Regions from separate parts of the Bradyrhizobium sp. USDA 4452 genome, predicted to be linked through region 1. Evidence: predicted binding sites of a transcription regulator. Region 1 holds the regulator's gene; each other region holds the start of a gene.
The links. The regulator LexA, encoded in region 1, represses DNA repair genes until DNA is damaged. The targets are predictions, from matches to a motif close to TGTTCNNNNTGTGTTCNG.
Positions count from the first base shown of each region.

Region 2: a site for LexA is predicted at 2,253-2,270, ahead of uvrA (excinuclease ABC subunit UvrA). Genes of this name have one in related genera too.
Region 3: a site for LexA is predicted at 2,064-2,081, ahead of rhuM (RhuM family protein). Genes of this name have one in related genera too.

Region 1 covers NZ_JBSSGK010000001.1:42,595-47,264, forward strand. The annotation lists gene ACVISU_RS00375 (hypothetical protein) at 1-249, opposite strand, end outside; gene ACVISU_RS00380 (hypothetical protein) at 303-752, shown strand; gene ACVISU_RS00385 (hypothetical protein) at 749-976, opposite strand; gene ACVISU_RS00390 (hypothetical protein) at 1,122-1,550, opposite strand; gene lexA (transcriptional repressor LexA) at 1,807-2,511, opposite strand; gene ACVISU_RS00400 (molybdopterin molybdotransferase MoeA) at 2,756-3,967, opposite strand; gene ACVISU_RS00405 (HAD family hydrolase) at 3,991-4,617, opposite strand.
Region 2 covers NZ_JBSSGK010000001.1:334,017-338,686, reverse strand. The annotation lists gene uvrA (excinuclease ABC subunit UvrA) at 1-2,164, opposite strand, end outside; gene ACVISU_RS01755 (outer membrane protein) at 2,410-3,069, opposite strand; gene ACVISU_RS01750 (outer membrane protein) at 3,295-4,053, opposite strand; gene ACVISU_RS01745 (outer membrane protein) at 4,289-4,670, opposite strand, start outside.
Region 3 covers NZ_JBSSGK010000001.1:4,330,734-4,335,403, forward strand. The annotation lists gene rhuM (RhuM family protein) at 960-2,033, opposite strand; tRNA gene ACVISU_RS20795 (tRNA-Thr) at 2,138-2,213, opposite strand; gene ACVISU_RS20800 (heme biosynthesis HemY N-terminal domain-containing protein) at 2,323-4,107, opposite strand; gene ACVISU_RS20805 (COG4223 family protein) at 4,128-4,670, opposite strand, start outside.

The DNA.
Region 1 (4,670 bases):
GGCCCGGCGCATGCTGAGGCCAAGCCGGAACGTCTGGTCAAAGCCGGGGTCTTCGCCGTAGGTGTCGATCGCCGTAATGATGATCGACTCCCGTGTCGTCCGGGCCAGATCGCCGGGGTGGCGGATGCGGTCGGAGTGGAGCCAAGTCTTGAGATCAGACAGGGAACGCGGCTGTGTCAGGGGCGCGCGCAAATCCGCGCATGTTGCCGAGTCGTTCACGGGGGTTTGCATATTGTCGTCGGTTTCCATGTCTCTATAGCCCTTTGAAAATAAGAGGAATTTCGTCTGGCGCTGGATTTAGTATGTTCCTGGTCAAGGAGTGGCTGGCAGCGGACGCCGATGCGCGGACCGCGACGGACGCCTCACTCGGTGAGGGTGTCTCCTGCGATCCGAGCGGCTGCGTGACCCAAGGTCCCGGCGGCGCCTTCGTCACCCTGGCGACCCGGTCCGAGGCGCTGACTGATGATTGCGAGCGCGCGGCGCTGATCGTGACCGCGCGGCCGGCACCGACGGACTGCGCGGCCTCGGTGATCGATGCCGAGCGGTTGCGGCGTCACGGCGCGCTGGTGCTGCGGCGCATCAGGGACGGCTACGCCATTGATGCCGTCAAGCCCGGCGGGATCGACCGGCCATGGTCGCCGGCGGTTCCCGGCGATGGCGAGAGCGAGACCACGCCGCGTGCGACCGCGACCGCGCCACGGCCCGCCGTCGATGCGACGCCGGCCGAGAGCGATTTTCAGGGCGAGGATTAGCCGTTGCCAGGCGAGGGTCCGGCCGGCAGCTCGAACAGGCCAAGATGATACTCGTCAGAGTCGGGGTCGGCATCGGGCTTCTTGACGAGGGTGAAGGAAGCCTCGGGAAACTGCTCCCAGACCTTCAGATCGTCAGCCGTTACCGTCAGCCAGCCGAACCGGAACATGTAGCGGCCCGGTTCCGTGACCCGTCCAGCCTTTTGCCAAGTGACCTTATCGACCACCGCGCACGTCCTCCGTGTACGATGATGCGCCAAGGTGGCCGCTGACGCAAATCTCCTTCTGCGCCCCGGAACCTGACGTCCGGGGTCGCTCCAAATCGCTTAGGTCACTCGCCGCCGGATGGTTCATCCCGCGGTGACGATGCGTTCAACCCAAAAACAGCGACGCGAATGCAGAGGGCCGCCGCTCCACAACCTTCGGCTTCTGCTCGACCGGCGGATGCAGTGCCGGCAATTGCAGCACGCTGACGCGTTGTCCCTCGACGAGCTGGGTCACCAGCACATGGCTGCCGTCGGGGAATTCGACCGCGTCATGATGGCGGTCGGGAACGTCGGGCTCGACTTCGTTGAACACGCCGACGCGGAAATTCATCGTCTTGGTCCAGATCCAGCGGCTGTCGTAGCGAACGTTCTCGGCGAAAGCGAGCTCGGTGCCCGGCAGCATGCAGACCGCGACGTTGGGATCGTTCTCCGAAGCAAAGCCGCGGGTCGACGTGCCGCGGAAAGTCGTGGTGATCAGCGTCTCTCCAACAATGGCGGGGCGCGACGCCACGGCGTGCAGACTATAGTCACACATCGGATGGCTCCTCTAATCGAGGTAGCGACCCGTGCCTCTCCTTGAGGCATAGGGCCTCTACCAGAGTGGACGATAGCGAACGAGTGTCTCCTCGTTTCTGGGCGATTGTACGACTGCTCGACCAACGCCCCCGATCACAAACACGCGACGCTGCGCGAGAGGTGTCGGAGCGCATCGGGCAACCAGCACGTTACGCTATCATGCAAGGAACGATCCGATGTGTCGCTCGTTCCCTGCCGCCGCAAGTATTTGAAAATCAGTACTTGCGATAGAGACCGATCAGCTTGCCCTGGATGCGGACCCGGTTCGGCGGCAGAATGCGCACTTCATAGGCGGTGTTGGCCGGCTCCAGCGCAATCGATGCGCCGCGGCGGCGGAAGCGCTTTAGGGTAGCCTCCTCCTCGTCGATCAGCGCCACCACGATGTCGCCGGTGTTGGCGACGTCGTTGCGCTGGATCAGCGCCATGTCGCCGTCGAGGATGCCGGCATCGACCATCGAATCGCCGCGCACTTCCAGCGCATAGTGCTCACCGGCGCCGAGCATGTCGGGCGGCACGCTGATGGTGTGGCTGCGGGTCTGCAGCGCCTCGATCGGCGTACCGGCGGCAATCCGGCCCATCACGGGGACCGCGACCGGACGGTTGCCGTCGTCCTCGGCGATCGGCGGGGTGCTGGCGCGCTTGCCGAGGGTGCCTTCGATGACGCTCGGCGTGAAGCCGCGGCGGCCGTTGCCGCCTCCGGCCGACAGCTCAGGGAGCTTGATGACCTCGATGGCGCGGGCGCGGTTGGGCAGGCGGCGAATGAAGCCGCGCTCCTCCAGCGCAGTGATCAGGCGGTGGATTCCGGACTTCGAGCGCAGGTCGAGCGCATCCTTCATCTCGTCGAACGAGGGCGGTACGCCGGCCTCCTTCAGACGTTCATTGATGAAACGCAGTAGTTCGTACTGTTTGCGCGTGAGCATCTCGAGTATTCCCCCGGTTGGTAGCGTCGTTCGATTCCGAGACTCTACAGGTGCGCCTGCAGGCGGGACCTGACCTCAGGAGCGCGGTGCTCAGTACAAGCGCTTCCTGGATGGTCTCCCGTTTGTAGACACCAGCACTCGAAACAAATCATGAACGGACACTATATGTTCGATATGTGTTCCGCAACCACTTAATTTCAGGTGAACGCGTTCTGCAACGCGTAATCGGCGGGCCGCGAAAGCCTCACTCCGGCAGCATCAGGATCTCGCATTCGTTGCCTGTGAGGGCGGCGGGCGCAAACGGCGGACGCACGAGAAGTGCGCGTGCCGCAGCGAGATTCCCGAGCAGCGAGGAGTCCTGCTGCATCACGGGCGTTGCGATCAGCGTGCCGTCTTCGCGCTCGTCGAGGCGCGCGCGCAGATAGTCCTCGCGCTGGTCGTTGGCAGCGAGGTCGCGGCCGAGCAGGGCGTTCGCGCGGGCATGATGGACAGTCTTTCGGCCGCTCAGCGCCCGAATCAAGGGCACCAGGAACAGGAAGGCGCAGACATAGGAGGACACCGGATTGCCGGGCAGGCCGATCACCCGCATCGGCCCCAACCGGCCATGCATCATCGGCTTGCCGGGCCGCATCGCGATCCGCCAGAACGCCATCTCGACGCCCTCGGCCTCCAGCGACTGCTTGACCACGTCGTGGTCGCCGACCGAGGCGCCGCCGGTCGTGATCAGGATGTCCGCGCCGGTGTCGCGGGCCCGCCGGACGCCGGCGGTGGTCGCCTCCACCGTATCGGCGGCAATCCCGAGATCGACGGTCTCGGCGCCTTCGGCGCGCGCCAGCGCCCGCAGCGCATAGCCGTTGGAATAGACGATCTGGCCGGGGCCAGGCTCCGAGCCCGGCATCACCAGCTCGTCGCCGGTCGCCAGCACCGCGACCTTCGGACGGCGGTGCACCGCAAGGTCCGGATAGTTCATGGCCGCCGCGAGCGACAGCGCGCGGTCCGAGAGGCGGCTGCCGGCTTCGAGCAGCACGTCGCCCTCACGGAAGTCGACGCCGGCGGGGCGGATGTGCCGTCCGGCGGCAGCCGGCTCGGTGATCGTGATGTGGTCGCCGTCGACGGTGGTGTCTTCCTGGATGATGACGGCGTCGGCGCCATGGGGGATCACGCCGCCGGTGAAGATCCGCACCGCTTCGCCCGGGCCAACCCTGCGCTCGAACGGCCGGCCGGCAGCGACTTCGCCGATCACCTTGAGCCGGGCCTTCAGATCACCGGCGTCCGCCGCGCGCACGGCATAGCCGTCCATCGCCGACATCGGCTGCGGCGGCTGGGTGCGGCGTGCGGCGAGGTCGCGCGCCAGGGTGCGATGGTAGGCGGCATCGAGCGCGACCATCTCCTCCGGCAGCGGGTTGGCGCCGGAAAGCACGGCGGACAGGGCATCGGCAACCGGCATCAGCGCCACGCTCAGAACTCCTCACGTCCTAATCACAGACCAAGTGCGGCCAGAGCCCTCGCCACGTCATCCGTCGATGTCACGTGGATGGCATGAAGGCCGCGCGCCCGCGCCCCTTCGATATTGGCGGCCAAATCGTCGAAAAACAGGATCCGCGACGCCGGCACGCCGATGGCTTTTACCACATGATCGTAGGCCTCGGCGTCGGGTTTCCGGTGCCCGATCGTCGAGGACAGGAAGACGGTGCGGAAATGGCTGAGCACCTCGGAATGGATCACGGAGAAATGCGCGACATGGGCCGGATTGGTGTTGGAGAAGGCGTAGAGCGGCATCCGCTGAGCGGCGGTCGCGAGCAGGGGGGCGATGCCCGGCATCTCGCCGGTGAAGATCGCGTTCCAGCCTTCGAGGAACTGCGCATCGGTGAGGTCGATGCCGAGCGTCCGGCGCAGGTTCGCGAAGAACGCTGCGTCGTCGATCCGGCCGATCTCGTGATGCTTGAAGCTGTCGTCGACGACGAAGCGCGTGGCAAGGTCGGCCGGCGCGCAGCCGGCATGCTGCGCCCAGTGCGCCATCACCTTCTCGAAGTCGATGTCGAGCACGACGCGGCCGATATCGAACAGCAGCACGTCGACGGAATCGGGAGAGAGTTGCGAGGTCATTGCGTGAAACTGTGTACGAGAATTGCCGGCGGGCGGCAATGTCCCCGATTTGT
Region 2 (4,670 bases), 290 kb from region 1:
TGTCGATGTGCTCGAGGCCCTCGATGCGGTCGTGCGGCGCGGCGCCCTCGCTGGCGTTGTTCAGCTTGCGCGCGATCGACTTGTAGAGCGTGTCGATCAGCAAGGTCGACTTGCCGCCGCCGGAGACGCCGGTGACGCAGGTGAACAGGCCGAGCGGGATCTCGGCCGAGACGTTCTTCAGATTGTTGCCGCGGGCGTTGATGACCTTGATGGTGCGCCGGTGGTTCGGCGGCCGCCGGTCCGGCACCGGAACCGAAAGCTCGCCGGTGAGATACTTGCCGGTCAGCGATTTCGGGTTGCGCATGATCTGGTCGGGCGTGCCCTCGGCGACGATGTGGCCGCCATGCATGCCGGCGCCGGGCCCGATGTCCAGCACATAATCGGCGAGCCGGATGGCGTCCTCGTCATGCTCGACCACGACCACGGTGTTGCCGAGGTCGCGGAGCCGCTTCAACGTGTCGAGCAGGCGGGCATTGTCGCGCTGGTGCAGGCCGATCGACGGCTCGTCCAGCACGTAGAGCACGCCGGTCAGGCCCGAGCCGATCTGCGAGGCGAGGCGGATGCGCTGGCTCTCGCCGCCGGACAGCGTGCCCGACGAGCGCGACAGCGTCAGGTAGTTCAGGCCGACGTCGAGCAGGAAGGTCAGGCGCTCGCGGATCTCCTTCAGGATGCGTGCCGCGATCTCATTCTGCTGCGCGTTGAGTGCCTCCGGCACGGTCTCGAACCATTCGCCGGCGCGCTTGACCGAGAGCTCGGAGATCTCGCCGATATGCTTGCCCCCGATCTTGACGCACAGCGCCTCCGGCTTCAGCCGGTAGCCGTGGCAACCTTCGCAGGGCACGTCGGAGAAATACTTGCCGAGCTCCTCGCGCGCCCACTCGCTCTCGGTCTCGCGGTAGCGGCGGTCGATGTTGGTGACGACGCCCTCGAACGGCTTCTTGGTGTCGTAGGAGCGGACGCCGTCCTCGTAGGAGAACTTGATCTCGTCGTCGCCGGAGCCGTGCAGCAGCGCGTTCTGGACCTTCTTGGTCAGGTCCTTCCACTTGGTGTCAAGCGTGAACTTGTAGTGCTTGCCGAGCGCGGTCAGGGTCTGGATGTAATAGGGCGAGGACGACTTCGCCCAGGGCGCGATCGCGCCCTTGCGCAGGGTCAGCTCCTTGTCGGGGATGACCAGGTCCTCGTCGATATGCTGCTCGACCCCGAGGCCGCCGCAGGCCGGGCACGCGCCATAGGGATTGTTGAACGAGAACAGGCGCGGCTCGATCTCGGGGATGGTGAAGCCGGAGACCGGGCAGGCGAATTTCTCCGAGAACAGGATGCGCTCGGGTCCGCTCTTGTCGTGGATCTTCGCGGTCTTCTTCTTGTCCTCTTTCTTCTCATCCTGCCCGGCCGCGGCGGGCGCGTCGGCGTATTCGATCACCGCAAGGCCCTCGGCGAGCTTCAGCGCGGTCTCGAAACTTTCCGCGAGGCGCTGGGCGAGGTCGGGGCGCACCACGATGCGGTCGACCACGACGTCGATGTCGTGCGGGAATTTCTTGTCGAGCGCGGGCGCCTCCGACAACTCGTAGAAGGTGCCGTCGATCTTGACGCGCTGAAAGCCCTTCTTGAGGTACTCGGCGAGCTCCTTCTTGTACTCGCCCTTGCGGCCGCGCACGACCGGCGCCAGCAGATAGAGGCGGGTGCCCTCGGGGAGCGCCAGCACGCGGTCGACCATCTGCGAGACGATCTGGCTCTCGATCGGCAGCCCCGTTGCCGGCGAATAAGGCACGCCGACGCGCGCCCACAACAGGCGCATGTAGTCGTAGATCTCGGTGACGGTGCCGACGGTGGAGCGCGGGTTCTTCGACGTGGTCTTCTGCTCGATCGAGATCGCCGGCGACAGGCCGTCGATCTGGTCGACATCCGGCTTCTGCATCATCTCCAAAAATTGCCGCGCATAGGCCGACAACGACTCGACGTAGCGGCGCTGGCCCTCGGCATAGATGGTGTCGAATGCCAGCGACGACTTGCCGGAGCCGGACAGGCCGGTGAACACCACGAGCTTGTCGCGCGGAATCTCGACGTCGATGTTCTTCAGATTGTGTTCGCGCGCGCCGCGGATCGTAATGGCGCGCGATGAGGAGCCGGCGTTCTGTTGGCGCTTCGCCTTGAGCACTTCATCCATAGCGACAGTTCCGGGCGCATGATCGGGCGCCTTTTTTGGGCGCGCATCGCCGGTGCTGCCGGGACCTTGCGCCGATGGGTGAGAAGACTGGAACGTAGGAAGAACAGCCGACAATTTCCAGTGCTGAGTCGCGTCCATCAACGGATAGTTTGCCTGTTGGCAGCAGCCGTCAGCAGGAACCGGTTCCCAAACGTAAAAAGGCCGGCGCGAGGCCGGCCTTTCCGAGACCCTGAGGTCCGTTTCGCTCAGTACTTGGCGACGATCGGGCCGCCGAAGTGATAGTTCACGCCGAACTGCACGGTGTGCAGGTTGATGTCGGCAGACGGAACGCCGAAGTAGGTCTCGCCGCCGAGGCTGCGATACAGGTACTCGCCCTTGATCGACCACTGCGGCGCGATGAACGCCTCGATGCCGGCGCCGACCGTCCAGCCGGAGTGGAAGTTGCTCTGCGAGACGCTCACGCCGCCAGCGCTGACGGTGAGCTTGTTGTCGGCCCAGGCATAGCCGCCGGTGCCGTAGAACAGCACCTTGTCGACGGCGAAGCCGATGCGGCCGCGCGCGGTGCCCAGCGAGTCGATCTTGCTCGTCGCGGTGATGCCGAACGCGGTCGCGGACGCATTGACGTCAGCCCAGGCGCCGTCGGCCTCCAGGCCGTACACAATGTTGCCGGCCTGCCAGTTGTAGCCGATGGTGCCGCCGCCGAAGCCGCCTTCCATCTTCGGGTTGCCGGAGTCCTCGCTGGCATAGCCACCGAAGCCGCCGATGTAGAAGCCGGTCCAGTTATAGATCGCGGCCGGCGGCGGAGCCTTCACGTAAGGCGCGCGAGCCGCCATGTCGGCGGCCATTGCCGGTACAATTGCGCTGAGGGCAAACATGCCGGCCGAGGCCAGCAAAACATTCCTGATTTTCAAAGTCCCAGTCCCATTTTCTTGTTGTCCCCTTCAAACGTTGAAGGGAGCGCCACGGCAGTGTCGCGTGGCCCTGACGTGTTTCTACATAGAAATCTTGGAAGTTGTGTATCTGTGAAACCACAATGCGCGGAAAACGGCCCAAGCCATGCGCGCGCTTGCACGCGACGAAAGGACCGGCGCTGTATTCGCTGCGCAGAAGCGGCGCGCGCCGCCGGTACCTCAGTATTTCGCCGATACGACCGGGCTTGGCGCGTTGAAGTGGTAATTGATGCCGAGCTTGACGGTGTGGAAGGTGTCCTTCCACTCCGAGCGATCGTTGATCGCAGGCGTGTACTGGATCGGCGCGACCTTGCCGAGATCGACGTAGTTGTACTCGAGCTTGGCCGACAAGTTGGCGGCGAACATGTATTCGACGCCGGCGCCGGCGGTCCAGCCCCAGCGGGTGTCGCTGGCCGAGGCCGAGGGCGGCGCGAGCCCGGCATTGTAGCGGTGCAGGATGTCGCCGACCGCGGCGCCGCCGTTGACGAACCACAGCGTGGCGCCGTCGGCGTAACCGAGCCGGCCCTTGATGTCGCCGAAACTGCGTAGCTCGGTGTAATAGCTGTCGAGCACGCTGGGCGGTCCGACATTGATCACGCCGGAGCGGCCGGTGACGGCGGACCAGTGGTAGTCGCCCTCGACACCGAACACGACGGGTCCAGTCTGGACATTGTAGCCGATCACGCCGCCGACAAAGCCGCCGCTGGTGTTGTAGGTTTGGGTGCCGATGAACGCTGCGTCGTTCGGTGCGCCAAGATAGGTCTCGCTGCTGGTGCCCCAGCCGCCGCCGCCTTGGGCGCCAAGATAGAAGCCGTTCCAGCTGGTCACGGGCGCTACGACCGGCACCGGTGTTGGGGCATGCGCGGCGAGGTCAGCCGCCGATACGGACGAAACACTCAGCGCGGCGAGGCCGGCTGCGGCAACCCAAAGCTGCTTCATGGAATCCATCCCGCTTCGAATCGATCAATGACGGGACAAGGCTACCAGCACAGGTTGCAATCGAGCGTGGCGCGCCTGCAACACATGTAACATATTGAATCCACTTAATATTTTACAATTTATTAAGGTTTAGCCGCGTTTGATTCGTTGCCTTCGTTGGCCGCTCGCCGACCGCGCAAACAAAAGGGCCGGCACGAGGCCGGCCCTTCGTCTGGATCAAATCCGTGCGGCGCGATCAGTAGCGCGCAACCACCGGGCCGCCCCACTTGTAGTTCACGCGGACGGTGACGAGGTCGACGTCCTGGCGATCGCGGATGCTGCTGAACAGCGCGCCGGTCGGCGTGGTGAGATTGTAGGTCTTATCCTGCATGAACAGGTGATCGTATTCGACACCGGCGGTCCAGTTCGGCGCGAAGCCGACTTCGATGCCGGCGCCGATGGTGCCGCCCCAGCGGGTGTCGGTCGCGCGGCCGGCAAGCACGCCGGTCGGCGTGAAGTAGGTGCTGAAGCGGTTGTCGGTCAGCGCCGCGCCACCCTTGGCGTACAGCAGCACGTTGTTGACGGCGTAGCCGATCTGGCCGGTGAACAGGCCGAACGCGTCGATCTTGCTCTGGTTG
Region 3 (4,670 bases), 4.3 Mb from region 1:
ACGTGCATGGACCTGACACCGGACGATGTTGCCTCGATTGAGGCGAGGATGGAGGCCGGCGCCTCCATCAAAGACCTCAACTTGAGCTTCACGAAACAGATGGGCTTCGAAGCGTATCGCAAGGAGAACCCGGACTGGTCGGCCCGGGTCGAAGCGCTCGCAGATATCAACGCCGACAAGAAAAAAGCTGCAGCTGCGGCGCGTGCTCGCATGGATCGAACTCATTGCACCCGTGGGCACGAGCTGACGCCAGAGACATTCGACAGGGGCCTGATGCCGGAGGGGGCGGTCGGCTGGAATCCCCGCGCGTGTTTGGTCTGCCGCAGTCAGATGGAATACAAGCCGCGTCAATTCACGGCTGAGGAAGTGCAGGCCGCGGCAAAAAAACTTTCTGTGTACGTCGGCGTCAGCATCGGCCGACCGCAGCGGACCCATTGCAAAGCGGGTCATCGTCTCACGCCGGAAAACATCGCGGTCATGCTGACCGGCAAGGGCTACCGCCATCACATGTGCAGGAAATGTAAGGATCTCACGCCGGCCGAGGCAGCCTTGATTTTGCAACAGCTCGAGGCCGGCAAGACGTTAAAGAAAATCCGGATGCCGGCAGGGAAGGAGCATCATTCGTTCGATCGATATCGGGCGGAACACCCAGAGTGGGACGCTATTGTAACGCCCCTGATGCGTACGAACATGCACCATGCACGTGTCGCAGCGTGGAAGGCAAAAATGGCGGCAAGAACGCACTGCAAGCGCGGTCACGAGTACACTCTCGACAACGTCTATTTCCGGTCAACCAACGGCACGCGCCAGTGCAAGACATGCATGCTGATGAACCACGCCAAGGTCAAGCCGATCACTCCCAAAATGATCGAAAGAGCCAAGCGCAGCCTGGTTGCTGGTTACAGGATCGAGCAGATCATCAGGGGGCCCGAGCGATCGATGGACGCCGTTCAGTGGGCTCACCTGCGCAAAACTGACGCAGCCTTCAACCGGTTCGTTCTGGAGAACGTCAACGATAGAAGCCTCTCAACGATGCAAACCCGCATCGGCGTCGCTCCGCTGGCCGGCATTGTGCGCGCCTCCCGTGTCGAAAACCTTGGCACCGAACCGCTAGCCTGCTCTGTCTTTACAGTTCCGCCACCTCGGAGCAGGCTCCGATTGAGCGACTTGAGCTGGTTGTCTAGCAGGGCTTCGATCTCCGCCATCGTGTTGATTTTGCCGAGATCAAGCTGGTCTTCGAATATGTCGAGCAGGATCACGGTCAAACGATTGAACTCGCGCAGCTCACCTTCGGCGAGATAGTTTTTTGAAACGTCCACGTCTGCCTGAGTGACGTTGTCGCCCTTCCATGTGCGCAAGCCCATGTTCGGATGATCGGCGTTGGCGCGGCTATAAACCATCTCAGAAGGCGTGTGGGTGGTGACTGCATACATCAGCTTGGCCTGCGTATGCGCATAGAATGCATGCCACGCTGGCGACTTCGGATCGTAGTCGCTGCACATCGTGCAAATGCGTTTGATTTCACGGTAGACATTTGCTTCATCCGAGCGAATGTCTCGGATGATTTCCTTGAGCTCGGCGACACGGTCCCTGCTGTCGGGCGCCTTCAGGCGCTCGGCGTCGATCACAAAGCCCTTTGTGGCGAACTGAACCAGCTTCTCAGTCGCCCACCGGCGGAAAACGGTGCCCTGCTTGGAGGACACCCTATAGCCCACGGCAATGATGGCATCGAGATTGTGGATGAGGGCTTTACGGCTGACCTCCCGGCCGCCTTCGTCTCGAACCTGCAAGCTTTCCTTGCAGGTTGATTCGCGATCAAGCTCACCCTCGTCGTAGATGTTGTTCAGGTGGGCATTCACCGCCTGGCGGGTCACGCCAAAGAGTTCCGCCATTTGGGGCTGCGTCATCCAGAGGGTTTCGCCCTCGTATCGCAGTTCGACCCTGAGCCCCTTATCCGTCCCGTACACCAAGAAGCGGTCGCCAGTAGCAGCGTCTTCGATGAGGTGTACCGGCTCGGTGGGCAGAGGCGCCATTTGTCAGTCCTGAGTTGGTGGTTACGCGGTGGTTCCTTGATTGTTCTTCAGCCAATCGCAAGGAACGCTGCGCATGAAAAATAATGTGACATCAAAGGGATAACTGGTGCCGCAAGAGGGACTCGAACCCCCGACCCCGTCATTACGAATGACGTGCTCTACCAACTGAGCTATTGCGGCGAACCGTTTCGGCGACGGCCGGATCATTCGTGCCACCTGATATCGGGCATGACCCCGATTGGCAAGATGACGCGGGTATTTAACCGTGCCGCGGTTATCTAACCGCGAATTAGCTTCCCAAACGTGACAGAAATCCGCGCCAGCCGCCCGCCTGGGCCTTGGGCGGGCCGATTTGTTCCGCGAATTCGTCGACCGGGCCGTCCTCGTCGACCCCGGGGTCGTCGGGGGCCCGGACGATCGGGATCACGGCCGGGATCGGCGCCGGCGGCGCCTTGGGCAGGTCGGACCGGGAGCGGAACAGCGGCGCCGGTTCGGCGGCTGGTGGCGGCGGAGCCGGCTCAGGCGCGGCTGATGCGGTCGGCGCGGGCTCGGCCTCGATGGCCGCCGGCACCGGGGCGTTATCCTGCGCGGTCGGCTCGGCCGGCTCGGCGGGCTTGATCTCGACCGGCTTCACCTCGACCGGCTCAACCGGCTTGACTGCCTCCGGCGGCTCGGCTGCCTCCGGCGGTTTGGCGGCCACCGGCTCGCTGGCCACCTCCTTTGGCGGCTCGACCCGGCGCGGCGCCAGCATCGCCTCCTCGAACGGCGAGGGCTCGATCGCATGGCCCTTGTCGGACGGCAGTGCCGCCACCGGGGTCTGCCACTGGAAGGCATCGAGACGGCCGGTGACCGGCGACACCGGACGCCAGCGGTCGGAGACATAGCCGTCGGCGGTCCACACCGGATCGTGCAACGCGCGCACGGCGCGCAGGGTCCAGGCCCGCGCCCGGCCGCTGTCGCCATGTTCGGTGCGCTCGATCTCCGCCATCAGCAGCGCGACGCGCTGCGTCGGCGCCGCGATGAACGGCTCCAGCGCCGCGCGCGCTTTGGCGAATTCCGACGCATCGATCGCAGCGCGGGCGATCGCCAGCGCGCCCTCGATATGGCCGGGCGTTTTCGCCGCCAAGGTCTCGACGCGCACCAGGCGCTGGCGCGCGGAATCGCCGAGCCGCACATGCGAATAGGCATCGGCGAGATCGGGATGCGGCTGCGCCAGCCACGCAGTCTCGACGATGCGCATCGCACGGCGCACCTGATGCGCCTCGCTCTCGAATTTGGCGGCAAGCACAGCGGCCGGGATCAGCGTCGGCGCCAGCTTGAGCGCCTCCATCGCGCTAGCGCGAGACAAATCCCGATCGACGGTCTCGAACTCCAGCGCACGCGCCGTCAGCAGCACGCCGCGTTGGCGCCGATAGGTCGCCTTGTCGATCAGGCCTGCGGCCTGGTTGTTGTCGATGATCGACAGCGCACCAGCCCAATCGCCCTTGGCGCAGCAGAAGCCGAGCACCGCATGCGACGCCCAGGACGAGGACGGCGACATTTTCAGCGCTTCCTCGGCAATCATCACGGCCGCGACCGGATCGTCGGCGCGCTGCGCCTCGATGAACAGGCCGCGCAAGCCGAGCAGCCGCGTGTCGGGGCGCTCGGCCATGGCGCGGAAGGCGCGCTGCGCGCCGTCGCGATCGCCGTCGAGCTGCGCCGATTGCGCGTGCAGCAGCAACGCCAGCGGATCGCCTCCGGCGTGGCTCCGTGCCACTTCTGCATGCGCCCGCGCCGCCGACGAATCGCCGTGCCCGATCGCGAGCAGGCCTTGCGTGATGGCGTGACGGCCGCGCGCGTGGCGCCGCTCACGCCGGCCGCGGCGGATGTGCGAGGGGATCTTCCACAGGCCGCGCAGGATCACGCCGGCAACCATCGCGACGACGATGAGGAGGCCGAGCAGGTACATCGGCTGCTTGGACGTCAGGCGCAGACCGCCCCAGTTCAGCACGAGATCGCCGGGCTGATCGGCCAGCCAGGCCGCACCCGCTGCGGCGAGGGCGATCAGCAGCAGGAACAGAATGATCCGGATCATCGCGAACCCATTGCAAGGACTTACTGGTTGACCGTGGCGAGCGCCGCCATGGCGTTGTCGGCAAATTTGCGCGACGCGTCGAGCGCGGCGCGGCGCGCGTCCACCTTGGCGAGCCAGGCTTGCGCCGCGGTGCGATCCGCCGGCGGCAACGACTTCAGTTCACGTTCGGTCAATGCAAGATCATTATGGACGGCGGCCGATGTCACGCGCGCGACGATGCTGCCGCGGTCGGTCCCGGTGCCGTCGGTCCGCTCGATGCGGATCAGCTTGGACGCGCCGGCCTGCAGACGATCGACCAGCCCGGCGCTGGCTGCCGCGGCTTCCGGCGGCGGCGGCGCGAGTTGCGGCACGATCTCGATCAGCTCGCGGCACAGATGATTCGGGGTCGGCACGCCTGACGCCGCGAACACGTCGAGCGGCTTCAGCAGGTCGGGATTGTCGGTGATCGCTTTCGCGGCCTCGAGCGCCGAAGCATAGGGATCGCCGTGACGAACCGCGACGTCGAGCAACGCTGCAGCGACCACGCGGCGCAGCGGCACGTCATCTGCCTTCGCCTCGGCCTT